One region of the Plantibacter sp. ME-Dv--P-095 genome, then DNA from elsewhere that is predicted to be linked to it. Evidence: predicted binding sites of a transcription regulator. Region 1 holds the regulator's gene; the other holds the start of a gene.
The links. Region 1 encodes HrcA, which represses chaperone genes, less so after heat shock. Its sites were predicted from a motif close to TTNGCACTCGNNNNNNNCGAGTGCNAA; they were not measured.
Positions count from the first base shown of each region.

Region 2: groL (chaperonin GroEL) is a predicted target of HrcA. The motif match lies at 1,732-1,758, and genes of this name have one in related genera.

Region 1 is NZ_JARVSB010000004.1:436,395-443,840, reverse strand. It holds gene QRN26_RS07225 (PhoH family protein) at 1-266, opposite strand, end outside; gene QRN26_RS07220 (HIT domain-containing protein) at 343-696, opposite strand; gene QRN26_RS07215 (16S rRNA (uracil(1498)-N(3))-methyltransferase) at 747-1,484, opposite strand; gene dnaJ (molecular chaperone DnaJ) at 1,486-2,607, opposite strand; gene hrcA (heat-inducible transcriptional repressor HrcA) at 2,662-3,684, opposite strand; gene QRN26_RS07200 (DUF4870 domain-containing protein) at 3,900-4,457, shown strand; gene hemW (radical SAM family heme chaperone HemW) at 4,569-5,795, opposite strand; gene QRN26_RS07190 (DUF1990 domain-containing protein) at 5,806-6,450, opposite strand; gene lepA (translation elongation factor 4) at 6,447-7,446, opposite strand, start outside.
Region 2 is NZ_JARVSB010000007.1:378,382-385,827, reverse strand. It holds gene groL (chaperonin GroEL) at 75-1,694, opposite strand; gene QRN26_RS11795 (cold-shock protein) at 1,899-2,102, opposite strand; gene QRN26_RS11790 (LytR C-terminal domain-containing protein) at 2,390-2,962, opposite strand; gene QRN26_RS11785 (DUF3263 domain-containing protein) at 2,984-3,286, opposite strand; gene msrB (peptide-methionine (R)-S-oxide reductase MsrB) at 3,509-3,928, shown strand; gene QRN26_RS11775 (nitroreductase family protein) at 3,925-4,473, shown strand; gene QRN26_RS11770 (DMT family transporter) at 4,484-5,437, opposite strand; tRNA gene QRN26_RS11765 (tRNA-Thr) at 5,495-5,570, opposite strand; gene QRN26_RS11760 (thioredoxin domain-containing protein) at 5,617-6,576, opposite strand; gene QRN26_RS11755 (ABC transporter ATP-binding protein) at 6,833-7,446, shown strand, end outside.

The DNA of each region.
Region 1 (7,446 bases):
AGGATCACCTGGCCGAGGACCTCGGACGGCGAGGCCGTGCCGTCCTGGCCGAGGATCCGGGCCGAGGTGCTGACCTCCGCCGGGCCAGGGTCGTGTCCTTCTCGGACCATGGTGATGAGTTCCTCTACGAGTCGTCTGGCCGCATCGGCTTGCGCCGAGGGGCCGGTGATGGTGATCTCGTTCCCGCGCACGTGCACGGAGACGCCGGGGTGTTCGCGCTCGACGGTGGTGAGCAGGCGATCCTGCGGCCCGAGCAGCCGGACCATCGCGATGCCGTCGACATGGAGCACATGCTCCACGTCCTCCTCCCGTCGACCGGCGGGGACGTCAGGGGTCGTTGCTTCAGGCTCCGCCAAGGGAGCCCTCCTGGAGGGAACCGCCGAGGACGTGCGCGTGCACGTGGAAGACCGTCTGGCCCGCGGTCTCACCGGTGTTGAAGACCAGGCGGAAGTCGCCGCCCGTGTGTTCCTGTGCGAGCGACGACGCGACCTCGACCATCTCGGCGAGCAGCGAGGGGTCGCCGGCCGCCAGTGCCACGACATCGCGGTATTCGGCGGTCTTCGGGACGACCAGCAGGTGCACCGGCGCCTGGGGGTTGATGTCGGCGAAGGCGATCACCCGATCGGTCTCGGCGAGGAGGGTCGTCGGGATCTCCCCGGACACGATGCGGCTGAAAACGGACGGTGCTTCACTCATGCCCACCAGTCTAAGGTTCGCAGCGGCGTCCTGCGCGGGCTGGACCCGGGTCACCAGCGGCCGAGCAGCACGTTCACCGCTGCGATCGCCGCCGGCCCCGCCGTCGAGGTGCGCAGCACACCCGAGCCGATCCGCACGGCGACCGCGCCGGCGTCGACGAGTCGCTCGAGCTCGGCGGGCGAGATCCCGCCCTCGGGGCCGACGACGAGCACCACCTCGTCGGTGTCGAAGGTCGACGGGTCGAGGTCCGTCAGGCTGAGCGCGGCCGTGGGCTCCAGGACGAGTACGGTCCGTCCGTCGGCATGGGCGGCGAGGCCACGCGCGTCGACGACCTCGGACACCTCGGGCACCCGGGCGCGGATCGACTGCTTGGCCGCCTCGCGCACGATCAGCTGCCAGCGGGCTCGGCCCTTGCTCGCCTTCTCGCCCTGCCAGCGGGAGATGCTGCGCTCAGCACCCCAAGGGATGATCCGGTCGACCCCGAGCTCGGTCGCCGCCTGGATGGCGAGTTCGTCGCGATCGCCCTTGGCCAGCGCCTGCACGAGCACGAGTGCCGGACGGTTCTCCGGATGCACGACCACCGACTCGACGCGCATCTCGAGCTCGCCCGGTTCGCTCCGGACGACGGTTCCCGTGGCGATCAGTCCGCGACCGTTGCCGATCGACGTCGTCTCCCCCACCCGCAATCGGCTGACCGACACGGCGTGCTTCGCCTCCGGCCCCCGGAGGGTGACCGAGTCGCCGACGCCGGTCGATTCGAGGTCCTCGCGGACGTACAGCGAGCTCATCTCAACCGACGCCGTGGAAACGGTCGCGGATCTTCGCGAACAGGCCCTGCTGGAACTGCGCCAGCGCAGGAGGACCCTGACGCCTGCCCGAGGCGAAGCTCTTGATGAGTTCCCGCTCGCGGTGGTCGAGCTTGGTCGGGGTGACGACCTGGACGCCGATCTTGAGATCGCCGCGACTGTTGCCGCGGAGCCGGGTCACGCCGCGGTCCTTGACCGTGATGACCTCGGAACTCTGGACGCCCGGACGCAGTTCCACCTCGACGTCTCCGTCGAGTGCGTGGACCGTGACGTGGCGCCCGAAGATGGCGTCCGTCATCGGGACCTCCAGCGTGCACAGCAGGTCGTCGCCGTCGCGGCTGAAGACGTCGTGGTGCTTGACCTTCATCTCGAGGTAGAGGTCGCCGTTGGGGCCTCCGGCCGGACCGACCTCGCCGCTCCCGGGCATCTGCAGCCGCAGACCGGTGTCGACACCGGCCGGGATGTCGACCGACACGGTGCGACGGGCGCGAAGGCGTCCCTGCCCCTGGCAGGTGACACACGGGGTCGCGATGATCGTCCCGTAGCCACGGCAGGTGCCGCAGGGTGCCGAGGTCATGACGTTCCCGAGCAGCGAGCGGACGGCGCGCTGGATGGAACCGGTGCCGTGGCAGATGTCGCAGGTGACCGGCGAGGTGCCCGGCTGGCAGCAGGAGCCGTTGCAGGTGCCGCAGAGCACCGCGGTGTCGACCTCGAGGTCGCGGTGGGTGCCGAAGATGACCTCGTCGAGGTCGAGCTCGACGCGGAGGAGGGCGTCCTCGCCGCGCGAGCGACGCGACTTCGGGCCGCGCTGCTGGCCGCCACCGCCGAAGAAGGTGTCGAAGATGTCGCCGAACCCACTGAAGCCGGCGTCGCCGCCACCGAACCCACCCGCCTGCGGACCCAGGTCGTACTGCTGGCGCTGCTTGGGGTCACTGAGCACGTCGTAGGCGTGCGTGACCTCCTTGAACCGTTCCGAGGCGTCGGATCCCGGGTTGACGTCGGGGTGCAGCTCGCGCGCGAGGCGGCGGTAGGCCTTCTTGATCTCTTCGGGCGTCGCCTCCTTGGCGACGCCGAGGGCTGCGTAGTGGTCGGGGTAGTCAGCCACTGAGGGCCTTTCGTTCGAGGTGCGGAAGGTGTTGGTGGACGCGACGAGGAGGCGTCACTCGGCGTCGAGGATGCGCGAGAGGTATCTGGCGACGGCTCGGACCGCCGCCATGTTGCTCGCGTAGTCCATTCTCGTGGGGCCGAGCACGCCGAGGCGGGCGATTTCGCCACCAGAGGAACGGTAGTTCCCCGCGACGACACTCGTCGTCTCGAGGCCGAACGACGCGTTCTCCCGCCCGATGCTGGCGACGACCCCGTCCCGCTCCGACTCCATCTCGCCGAAGAGTCTGAGGAGGACCACCTGCTGCTCGATCGCGTCGAGCACCGGGTAGATGCTGCCCGGGAAGTCGTCCTCCGTGCGAGCGAGGTTCGCGGCGCCCGCCATCACGAGGCGGTCCTGGCGCTGGGCCGAGAGCTGCTCGCGCACCGCGTCGACGATGCGGACCGCCGAGGACCGGTCGAGTTCGGCGATCGTGTCGGGGACGTCGCCGAGGGCGTCGTGGGCGTCGAGGAGGGGGCGTCCGGCGACCGCCTCGTTGCACGCACCGCGGAGGCGCGCGATGAGGTCGTCGTCGACCGGCCGCTCCGTCTCGATGAGACGCTGCTCCACCCGGCCGTTGTCGAGGATGATGACGGCGAGCACCCGGTTCGGCGTGACGCTCACGAGCTCGAGGTGCCGGACGCGGGCACGGGAGAACATGGGGTACTGGACGAGCGCGACCTGGTTCGTGAGTTGCGACAGGAGCCTCACCGTGCGGTGGAGCACCTCGTCGAGGTCGCCGGAGGCGCCGAGGAACGTCTCGATCGCCGTCCGTTGTGCATTGTTCAGGGGACGCCGGTCGGCGAGGTGGTCGACGAACATGCGGTAGCCCTTGTCCGTCGGGACGCGCCCCGAGGAGGTGTGGGGCGCGGCGATGAGCTCCTCGTCCTCGAGCTGGGCCATGTCGTTCCGGATGGTGGCCGCCGAGACGCCGAAGGAGTGACGATCGACGATCGTCTTCGATCCGACCGGCTCACGCGACGCGACGTAGTCCTGGACGATGACCCGGAGGACCTCGAGACCGCGATCCGACACCATGGCGAACCCCTCTCCTCGTCTCCGCCGAACACCGACCGTCAGCACTCGAACACCCTGACTGCCAATCATATCGCGGCCCACCGGAAGGCATCCCTTGCGCGCCGTGGCGGCCCAGGAATACCGTTGGCGACAGGCGTGGGTCCCGTTTCCGCGACACCTGGTGCGATACGCTCTGCTGGACCAATTGAATATCACTCTCCGTGAAAGGTGCGAAGATGTCCGATCCGAACGCTCAACCGCCCGTCGACCCTGCCAAGGGCGGGTCGGTTCCGCCTGCAGGAGACGGCGCGACGCCCCCGCCCGCAGCTCCTCACCAGCCGCCGGCAGGCTCCTACCCGCCGCCGCCCGCCGGTGGCTACGCGCCGCCGCCGCCCGGTGCCGGTTCCTACCCGCCGCCGCCCGCCGGCGCTCCGCAGTACCAGCAGCCCTACCCCGTCGCGCAGCCCATGAGCCCGTCCGACGAGAAGCTCTGGTCGACCCTCATCCACATCGGTGGGATCTTCTTCGGGTTCATCCCGCCGCTGATCGGCTACCTGGCGCTCAAGGACCGCGGGCCGTTCATCAAGGCCCACACGCTCACCGCGCTCAACTTCCAGTTGACGATGCTGATCGCGCTCGTGGTCGGCTCGATCCTCACGATCGTCGTGGTCGGCATCCTCGTCATCATCGCCGTGTACATCGTCGTGATCGTCTTCAGCATCATCGCCGCGATCAAGGCGAACAAGGGCGAGCTGTACAGCTACCCGCTCACGATCCAGTTCATCAAGGCCTGATCCTCCGAGCCCCACTCGACAGCCCCGTCCGGTCCGCCGGTCGGGGCTGTCGGTCTTCCGGCGGTCTGACGCCGTCCGACGGTCTCCCGGCCGGGACGCGCCCGGACCGCGTCAGTCGCCGACGAGTCGACGGACGACGGCGTCGGCGAGGAGTCGACCGCGTCGCGTGAGCTCGAGGCGGCCGAGGAGCGCCTGCCGCGCATCGACGAGCTCCTCGGCGATGAGCCCCGCGACGGCGGTTCGCGCCTCGGGGGCGAGGGTGCGGATCGGGATGCCGTCGCGCGTCCGGGTGAGCAACAGGATGCGTTCGAGTTCGCGGGTCTCGTCGTCGAGGGTCTCGCGACCGGCGGCGGGCGACTCGTCAGCCGCGATGCGCTGGGCGTAGGCCGCCGGGTGCTTGACGTTCCACCAGCGCACCCCGCCGACGTGGCTGTGGGAGCCGGGACCGACACCCCACCAGTCCTCACCCGTCCAGTAGGACAGGTTGTGCCGGGAGCGGTGAGCGTCGGACGTGGCCCAGTTGCTGACCTCGTACCAGCCGTATCCGGCTGCGGTCAGGAGGTCGTCGGCGAGCTCGTACATGTCGGCCTGCAGATCCTCGTCGGGCGTGCCGACCACGCCGGAACGGATCTGGCGGGCGAGCTTCGTGCCGGGCTCGACGATGAGCGAATAGGCCGACACATGGTCTGGGGCGCAGGCGATGGCGGTCTCGAGTGAGACCCGCCAGTCGGCGAGCGTCTCCCCCGGCGTCCCGTAGATGAGGTCGAGGCTGACGCCGAGACCGGCGTCGCGCGCCCACTGCACCACTAGCGGCACCCGGGCCGGGTCGTGCGTTCGTTCGAGCGTCGCCAGGACGCTCGGCACCGCAGACTGCATGCCGAACGAGACGCGGGTGAAGCCGGCGTCCGCCAGCGTCTGGAGGTACGCGGCGTCGACGGAATCCGGGTTCGCCTCCGTCGTCACCTCGGCGCCGGGCGCGAGGACGAAGGAGTCGGTCACACCACGCAGCATGCGGACCAGGTCGTCCGCCGGCAGCAGGGTCGGGGTGCCTCCCCCGAAGAAGACTGTGGAGACCTCGCGGTCGGGGACGCCGGACGCCTCCAGCACGCCGCGTCCGAAGCGGATCTCGGCCACCGCCTCGTCGGCGTAGTCGGACTGTTTCGCGCCGCGGAGTTCCGTCGACGTGTAGGTGTTGAAGTCGCAGTACCCGCAGCGCACCCGGCAGAACGGCACGTGCAGGTAGACACCGAACGCACGCTCGTGGGCACCGACGGCGGCCGACTCCGGCAGCAGCCCGTCGGACGGCGCCGGATCGGCGAGGGGAAGCGCGCTCGGCACGATCCGTCGCTCAGAGGCCGCGCGACGGCAGGAGTGCGCGCAGGTAGGCGTCGTTCATGGTCTTCCGACGGCGCTTCGAGCCGACGAGCTTCGCGGCGCCCTTCGTCGGGCGGAAGAAGGAGCGCACCACGATCCAGACGGAGTCGTCCTCACGCTGTTCGATCGTGAAGGACTGCTCGCCGCTCTCGGGGTCGCCGTCCATCGTGCCGATGGCCAGGCTGACGTGCCCCGGCTCCTCGGTCACCGAGATGACCCGGTGCGGGCCCGCGAGCGGTTCCCCGCCGACGGCACCCGCGAACACGACCGTCGTTCCCGGCGTGATGAACGGCGTACCGTCCTCGGCGAACCGCTGCTCCTCGTGCGTCTCGATCGGCTCCAGCGGGGTGCCGTCCTCCGCGAAGGCGATGCCGCCGTATTGCACGCCCGTCCCCGGGTGCACGTCGGTGATCTCGACGCCGCTCGCCCGGTGCAGTCCCCAGGTGAGCAGCGCCGTGGTCGCCAGGGCGAACCGTTCCTCCCCGCTGCCGAGTCGGAACTCGTCCTCCGAGGGCACGTAGCCCTCCGGCGGGTACTGCATGAGGTCGCTGCGCTGCGTCGCGCCGACCGCCGCGTAGTCGACGGCCTCGTCCTCGAACGAACTGCGTCGGGCGGTCACTTCTTGTCCTTCGTCTCGACGTCCCCGGAGAGCGCCGCGATGAACGCCTCCTGGGGCACCTCGACCTTGCCGACCATCTTCATACGCTTCTTGCCCTCCTTCTGCTTCTCGAGGAGCTTCCGCTTGCGGGTGATGTCACCGCCGTAGCACTTGGCCAGGACGTCCTTGCGCATCGCACGGACGGACTCGCGGGCGATGATGCGCGCACCGATCGCCGCCTGGATCGGGACCTCGAACTGCTGCCGAGGGATCAGCTTCTTCAGCCGCTCGGTCATGAGCACGCCGTAGGCATAAGCCTTCTCGCGGTGCACGATGGCACTGAACGCGTCGACCTGATCGCCCTGGAGCAGGATGTCGACCTTCACGAGATCCGCGGCCTGCTGGCCGGAGGGCTCGTAGTCGAGCGAGGCGTAGCCCTGCGTGCGGCTCTTCAGGTGGTCGAAGAAGTCGAAGACGATCTCACCGAGCGGCATCGTGTACCGGAGTTCGACGCGGTCCTCGCCCAGGTACTCCATGCCGAGGAGCGCGCCACGGCGGCTCTGGCAGAGCTCCATGATGGTGCCGACATAGTCCTTCGGCGCGAGGATGCCCACCTTCACCATGGGCTCGGAGACCTCGAGGATCTTGCCCGACGGGAACTCACTCGGGTTCGTGACGGTGACGACCTGCTTGTCCTCGGTCTTCACCTCGTAGGTGACCGACGGGGCCGTGGCGATGAGGTCGAGGTCGAACTCGCGCTGGAGCCGCTCGGTGACGATCTCGAGGTGCAGCAGCCCGAGGAAACCGACGCGGAACCCGAAGCCGAGGGCGACCGAGGTCTCCGGCTCGTAGTTCAGCGAGGCGTCGGAGAGCTTCAATTTGTCGAGCGCGTCGCGCAGGATCGGGTAGTCGCTGCCGTCGATCGGATACAGACCGGAGAACACCATCGGCTTCGGATCCGTGTAGCCGGGCAGGGCGTCCGTCGCCGGCTTGACCGCCGTCGTCACGGTGTCGCCG
Region 2 (7,446 bases), on a different contig from region 1:
GGCCGGGCCCCGCGGGAACAACGACGCAGGGCGCCTCCCGAAGGAGACGCCCTGCGCGTGTGCTGCTGTCGGACTTAGAAGTCCATGCCACCGGTCGGGTCGCCGGCCGGAGCCGGGTTCTTCTCCGGCTTGTCGGCGACGACGGCCTCGGTGGTGAGGAACAGGCCGGCGATCGACGCTGCGTTGAGCAGCGCGGAGCGCGTGACCTTCACCGGGTCGTTGATGCCGGCTGCGAGCATGTCGACGTACTCGCCGGTCGCGGCGTTGAGGCCGTGTCCGACGGGCAGGTTGCGGACCTTGTCGGCCACGACACCGGGCTCGAGGCCGGCGTTCAGCGCGATCTGCTTGAGCGGAGCGTCGATGGCGACCTTGACGATGTTCGCACCGGTCGCCTCGTCTCCGACGAGCTCGAGCTTCTCGAAGGCGGTCTTGCCGGCCTGGATCAGGGCGACGCCACCACCGGCGACGATGCCCTCTTCGACGGCAGCCTTCGCGTTGCGGACGGCGTCCTCGATGCGGTGCTTGCGCTCCTTGAGCTCGACCTCGGTCGCTGCACCGGCCTTGATGACCGCGACACCGCCCGCGAGCTTGGCGAGACGCTCCTGGAGCTTCTCGCGGTCGTAGTCGCTGTCCGTGTTGTCGATCTCCTTGCGGATCTGGGACACACGACCGGCGATGGCCTCGGCGTCGCCGGCACCTTCGACGATGGTGGTCTCATCCTTGGTGATGACGACCTTGCGGGCGCGGCCGAGGAGGTCGAGGGTGACGGTCTCGAGCTTGAGGCCGACCTCCTCGGAGATGACCTGACCACCGGTGAGGATGGCGATGTCCTGCAGCTGCGCCTTGCGGCGGTCGCCGAAGCCCGGAGCCTTGACGGCGACGGACTTGAAGATGCCACGGATCTTGTTCACGACGAGCGTCGCGAGTGCTTCGCCGTCGACGTCCTCGGCGATGATGAGGAGCTGCTTGCCCGACTGGATGACCTGGTCGACGATCGGCAGGAGGTCCTTGATCGCGGAGATCTTCTGGTTGGCGATGAGGATGTAGGGGTCCTCGAACACCGCTTCCTGGCGGTCGGGGTCGGTCACGAAGTACTGCGACAGGTAACCCTTGTCGAAGCGCATGCCCTCGGTGAGCTCGAGCTCGGTGCCGAAGGTGTTCGACTCCTCGACGGTGACGACGCCTTCCTTGCCGACCTTGTCGATCGCCTCGGCGATGATCTCGCCGATGGTGGTGTCGCCGGCGGAGATGGAAGCGGTCGCAGCGATCTCCTCCTTGGTCTCCACCTCCTTCGCGTTGGCGATGAGCTCGACCGTGACGGCCTCGACGGCCTTCTCGATGCCGCGCTTGAGGCTGATGGGGTCGGCGCCTGCGGCGACGTTGCGGAGGCCCTCGCGCACGAGCGCCTGAGCCAACACGGTGGCGGTGGTGGTGCCGTCGCCGGCGACGTCATCGGTCTTCTTGGCGACCTCCTTGACGAGCTCCGCGCCGATCTTCTCGTACGGGTCGTCGAGTTCGATCTCCTTGGCGATGGACACGCCGTCGTTGGTGATCGTGGGGGCGCCCCACTTCTTCTCGAGGACGACGTTGCGACCGCGCGGCCCAAGGGTGACCTTGACCGTGTCAGCAAGAATGTTCAGTCCACGCTCGAGGCCGCGACGGGCCTCCTCGTCGAAAGCAATGATCTTAGCCATGTGTGTTTTTCGTCCCTCCCGGACGTCATGAACGTTTTTAGCACTCAATGAGTACGAGTGCTAAGTCGATTCTGGCACTCAGGGGGTGGGAGTGCAAGTGAGCGTCAGCGCCCTGAGCGAACTCCCGGGAACGGCCCGGAGACGACGAACGACGCCGCCCACCGGAGTGGGCGGCGTCGCAGGAATCCCGTGTCCGATGGGTGCTTACGCCAATCGGACGGCCTCGGCCTGGGGCCCCTTCGCTCCGGTGCCGACCTCGAAGACGACCGCCTGGCCCTCTTCCAAGGACTTGTAGCCGCTCATGTCGATCGCCGAGTAGTGGACGAAGACGTCCTGTCCACCCTCGTCGACCGTGATGAAGCCGAAGCCCTTCTCAGCGTTGAACCACTTGACGGTTCCGTTCGCCATTTCATACTCCCATTGCTGCGTGCTCACAGGCGTCGGCTGCTGCCGAACCCGGACCTGCCGTCCGGAGTCGGGACCCCGGCGGCCACCCTGCGCCAAAACGGACTCAGGGGCGAGTCGAGACGGGACGGGATGAGCGGCCAATTCCAGATCCTAATCCGGGGCGGTGTCCCGGATCACCCCGAAATCGACAATCGTCGCGGAGTATTACGACAACTCAACATGGAGGAAACACCCCGGAAACACAGGCCGGTCCGACGAGCCGACGAGGTCCGGCGGGGACGCTGCGCTCAGGCGGCCGGCTGGTAGTCGGCGCCGACCACGACGACGATGCGGAGGACGGGAGCCTCGCCCTCCTCGACCGGGATCGCGTACTGGTCCGTGATCTGGATCGGGATGCCGCCGAGCGCGTTCGCGATGGCGCGTGCCACGCCCTCCTGCGAGGGGTCCTGATAGTAGACGCCACTCGCCGTGACGTCCTCCGTGCTCGCGTCGCTCGTCGGGATCTGCTGGGTGAACCCGGCGGCAGCGATCGCGGCCGCCGCCGATGCCGCCAGACCCTCGGTCGGCGTCCCGTTCAAGACGAGGATGCTCGCCGCGGGATCGACCACGGGCGCCACCTCCGTGGGCGTCGGCGTGGGCGTCGGCGTCGCGCTCGGGCTGGCAGCACCGCCGAAGAAGTCGATGCGGTCGTTCAGCCCGAACAGGGCGAAGGTGCCGATCCCGACGAGGACCAACGTCGCCACGACGGCGACCAGGAAAGCGATCCAGCCACGCCCCTTCGGCGCCGGGGCACGGTGCGCGCCGACGCGCTTGAGGTCCGGGACCTCGTCGAAACGGTCGGGCGGGAAGGATTCAGCCATGGTGTGTTCTCCGTGAGCTGCTCAGCCGTCGGTACGTGGAGCTGAAGCTCCTCGTGCCGAGAGTCGGGCGTCGCGGGTGCGCTGCAGCCGCTTGATCAGCATGGGGTCGTGGGCGAGAGCGGACGGCGAGTCGATGAGCGCGCCGAGCAGTTGATAATAGCGGGTCGGCGAGAGCGCGAAGCGGTCGCGGATGGCGGCCTCCTTCGCCCCGACGTGGCGCATCCAGTGGGACTCGAACTCGAGGATCTCGCGTTCGCGTTCGCTGAGGCCCGGGGCAGGGACCGACGCGTCGCCGCCGTCGGGCGTGTGCGATGCAGGCTGCATGCTCGACCCCCTCCTGATCGGTACCGTGCCGCGAGCCCGGGAGGACTCCGCCCGGACGATTCCTCAGTCTATTCAGCGGAGCGTCACCGAGTCGCATCCGGTCCGGCAAGGAGGCACGTTCACCGGGAAGGATCAGCGACTCCCAAGTGTTGAGCTGGAAGTCGGAGGCCGCAGGTACGACGCGGCCCCGCGCGTAGGATGACCGAGAACGAATGGAGCAGCATGACGTACGACGTGTCGAAGACCGACGAGCAGTGGCGCGAGGAACTCACGCCCGAGCAGTACCAGGTCCTCCGCGGAGCGGCGACCGAGCGGGCCTGGACGGGTGAACTCCTCGACGAGTCGCGCGCCGGCCTGTACACCTGTGCCGCCTGCAACGCCGAACTCTTCAAGAGCGGGACGAAGTTCGACTCCGGCTGCGGCTGGCCGAGCTTCTACGAGTCCGTGAACCCCGACGCGGTGCAGTTGATCGAAGACCGCACGCTCGGCATGGTCCGGACCGAGGTGCGCTGCGCCTCATGCGGATCCCACCTGGGGCACGTCTTCGACGACGGCTTCGGTACGCCGACCGGGGATCGCTACTGCATGAACTCCATCGCGCTCAACTTCGCAGCAGCCGACACCGCTGAGCCGACGGAGTGACGGAGCCCGCCGAGAGCCCCGTCCTGGCCGCCGTCGCCGGGCGGCGTTCGTGGTCGAAGGTCACCGACGTCGCTCCGAGCGACGAGGAGCTGCTGGAGATCATCGGCGCCGCCGGCCGCGTGGCCGATCATGGAGCCCTGCGCCCGTGGCGGGTCATCGCCCTCAGGGGTGACGACCGGGTGAAGCTGGGCCGGGCGCTCGCGAAGGCGGACGGCGATTCCAAGCCGTCGACGAAGCCCCTTCGTGCTCCCCTGCTGCTCGCGGTCGTCGTGAGCGTGAAGAAGTCGAAGGTCGCCTCCTGGGAGCAGGAGGCCGTGGCCTCCGGCGTCGCCCACATGATCAGCCTGCTGCTCGACGACGCCGGATGGGGTGTGTTCTGGCGGACCGGCGGCGCAACCCGCGCGAAGGCCGTCAGGAAAGCGCACGGCCTGCAGAAGGGCGAAGACCTCCTCGGGTGGCTCTACGTCGGCGGCAAGCCGGGGAACGGCCGGACCGGGCGCCGGAAGACGAGCAACGCGAAGGCGCACTTCAGCCGGATGCCGTGATCCGCTCCGTTCAGGACCCGGCCGGCGCTGCGGGTCGACGGCGGAACCGAGCCGATGCGATCGCCACCGCCGCGAACGCGAGCAGCGTGCCGACGACGGTGGACACGTGGACACCGCTGTCGTCGGTCGGCAGGAAGACGTCCAGGGCGAGCGCGCTCAACGTCTGACCGGCGACCGTCCCGAGCCCGAGGATGAGCACCCCCGTGTGCTGGACGAGGAACGCCGCCACGGCGATGAAGACGCAGCCGATCGGTCCGCCGAGGTAGAGCCACCACTCCCCCGGCAACGCTCCGGGCGGTGCGACGAACAGCGCGTGCAGCACAGCGGCCACGACGAGCACGACGGTTCCGACGATGAAGTTGATGAAGGTCGCCGCGAGCGTGCTCTGCGCACGCATCTTCACCCGCCCGTTGACCGCCTGCTGCCAGCCGATCCCGATCCCCGCGAGCAGCGGCAGGACGAGCAGGCCGAGCGGGATGCTCCCGCCGAGCTCTCCCGAGACCGCGACGCCGACGGCGACGAGGGCGACGACCGCCCCGAGGACGCGCTGCACGGTGAACCCGACGACGCCTCCCGGGCCGAAGCCGATGCGGTCGAGCACGAGGCCGCTCGCGGTCTGGCCGGCGACGACCGCCACGGTGAACAGGGCCACCCCGAGCGCTGCCGCGGTGAGCCCCTGCGACAGCACGAGGAATGCGCCTGCGCACCCGCCGAGGACCGTCCACCACGGCATCTCGCGACGACGCACCGCCGTCGCCACGGTCTCCAGGCCCCGCCTCCCGGTTCGGGAGACGGCCAGCCCGATGCTCAGAATGAGCAGCCCGCCGCCGAAGGAGATCGCGGCGGCGGTGAAGCCGTCGCCGAGCCGTGCGCCGAGCTCGCCGTTCAAGCGGGCCTGGACGGCGATGAACGCGCCACTGACCACGGCGATCAGGAGTGCGAGCCATGCTGGGATGCGGTTCACGAACGGTTCCTTCCACACGGAACCGCCCGCCAGCAGCGCTGACGGGCGGTTCTGGGTTGGAGCCGACGACGGGACTTGAACCCGTAACCTACGCTTTACAAGAGCGTTGCGCTACCAATTGCGCCACGTCGGCCGACAGGGGCGAACCCCGGTCTGGACCATCCTACGATGGCGACGGATCAGCCGTTGGTCGCGGGCGACTCGCTCGGGCTCGGCGACGGGGTGTCGGTCGAGTAGCTCTCGCTGGACACGGCGAGCACGAACGCGGCGAACTGCTCGGCGTCGGTCAGCGAGCCGGTGTACTGCTTGCCGTTCACCAGGATGGTGGGCGTCCCCTCGACCTTGGCGACGTCGGTGCCGGGCAGCGGGCCACTCCGGGCGCGGTCGGTCGAGTCCTTCACCCAGGACTTGTAGGTGCCGTCGTCGATGCAGGCGTTGATCTTCTTCTCACCGCCGGAGATGACGCCCTTCGCGATGGACTTCAGCTCCTTGTCGGTCAGGCCCTCGGTGTTCTCCTTGGGCTGGTTCTCGAACAACGCGGTGTTGAAGGAGAAGAAGTCGTTCGGCGAGTACTGCGCGACGCAGGCCGCGGCGTTCGAGGCACGCAGTGAGTACTGCGTCCCGAGCGACAGGTTGCTCAGCGTGGCGAGCGGGTGCACCGTGTACGTCGCCGCTCCGGCCTCGAGCCATCCCTTGACCTGCTCGGCGTTCGTGGTCTCGAACTGGCCGCAGTAGGGGCACAGGAAGTCCTGGTAGACGGAGATCTCGACGCCCTCGGCCGTCGGGGTCTCCGTTGCGGCGGGTGTCTCGGCCGGTGCCGGCTCGGCCGCGTCGGTGGCGGTCGGCGTGGGCGTCGGGGCGTCGGCGGGCGCGCCGACGAGTTGCAGACCCGCGCCGACGGTGAACCCGTCGTTCTGCGCAGCCGTCGGGACGGGGCCGGCGGGCTTGATCGACGTCACGATGATGATCGCCACGGCGGCGACGATCGCGAGCGCACCGAGCACGATGCCACCCTGCAGCAGCACGCGGTTGCGGCGGTCGCGCCGCTTCTGCTGCTCGCGCAGCACGCGTGCCTTCTCGCGGGCCGCGTCGCGGCGTTCGTTCTTCGTCGGTCGGTTCTGCGATCCAGCGCCAGACATTGATCCTCGTTTCGGGGGGATTGCGCTACGTAGACCCAGCAGCGCCAAACATATCAATCGTAGACCTGCCGCCTGGGAGAGGCCCAAACCAGGCAGGGAGGACGCTGTGCGTCCACCGAGAGACCGATCCACCCGGCACCCTTCCATTCCCAGGGGCCCATGGCATACTGGAACGGCGAGTCGGCCATCGTCGGCGGGCTCGCGTCCATTCACAACGGATCGTCCGGCACGTACCTGCCGGTGAAGGAGAACAACCATGGCGTCTGTGACGTTCGACAATGCAACCCGTTTCTACCCGGGCGGCACCCGCCCCGCGGTCGACAAGCTGAACCTCGAGGTCGCCGACGGCGAATTCCTCGTCCTCGTCGGCCCGTCCGGCTGTGGCAAGTCCACCTCGCTCCGCATGCTCGCCGGCCTCGAAGAGGTCAACGACGGCCACATCTTCATCGGCGACCGCGACGTCACCGACGTGCCGCCGAAGGACCGCGACATCGCGATGGTGTTCCAGAACTACGCGCTGTACCCGCACATGACCGTCGCCGAGAACATGGGCTTCGCGCTCAAGATCGCCGGCGTCGGCAAGGAGGAGCGCGCCACCCGTGTCCTCGAAGCCGCGAAGCTCCTCGACCTCGAGGACTACCTGACCCGCAAGCCGAAGGCGCTCTCCGGTGGTCAGCGTCAGCGTGTCGCGATGGGTCGCGCCATCGTCCGCCAGCCGCAGGTCTTCCTCATGGACGAGCCACTGTCGAACCTCGACGCCAAGCTCCGCGTCCAGACCCGCACCCAGATCGCGTCGCTCCAGCGTCGCCTCGGCGTCACCACGGTCTACGTCACCCACGACCAGACCGAGGCGCTCACCATGGGCGACCG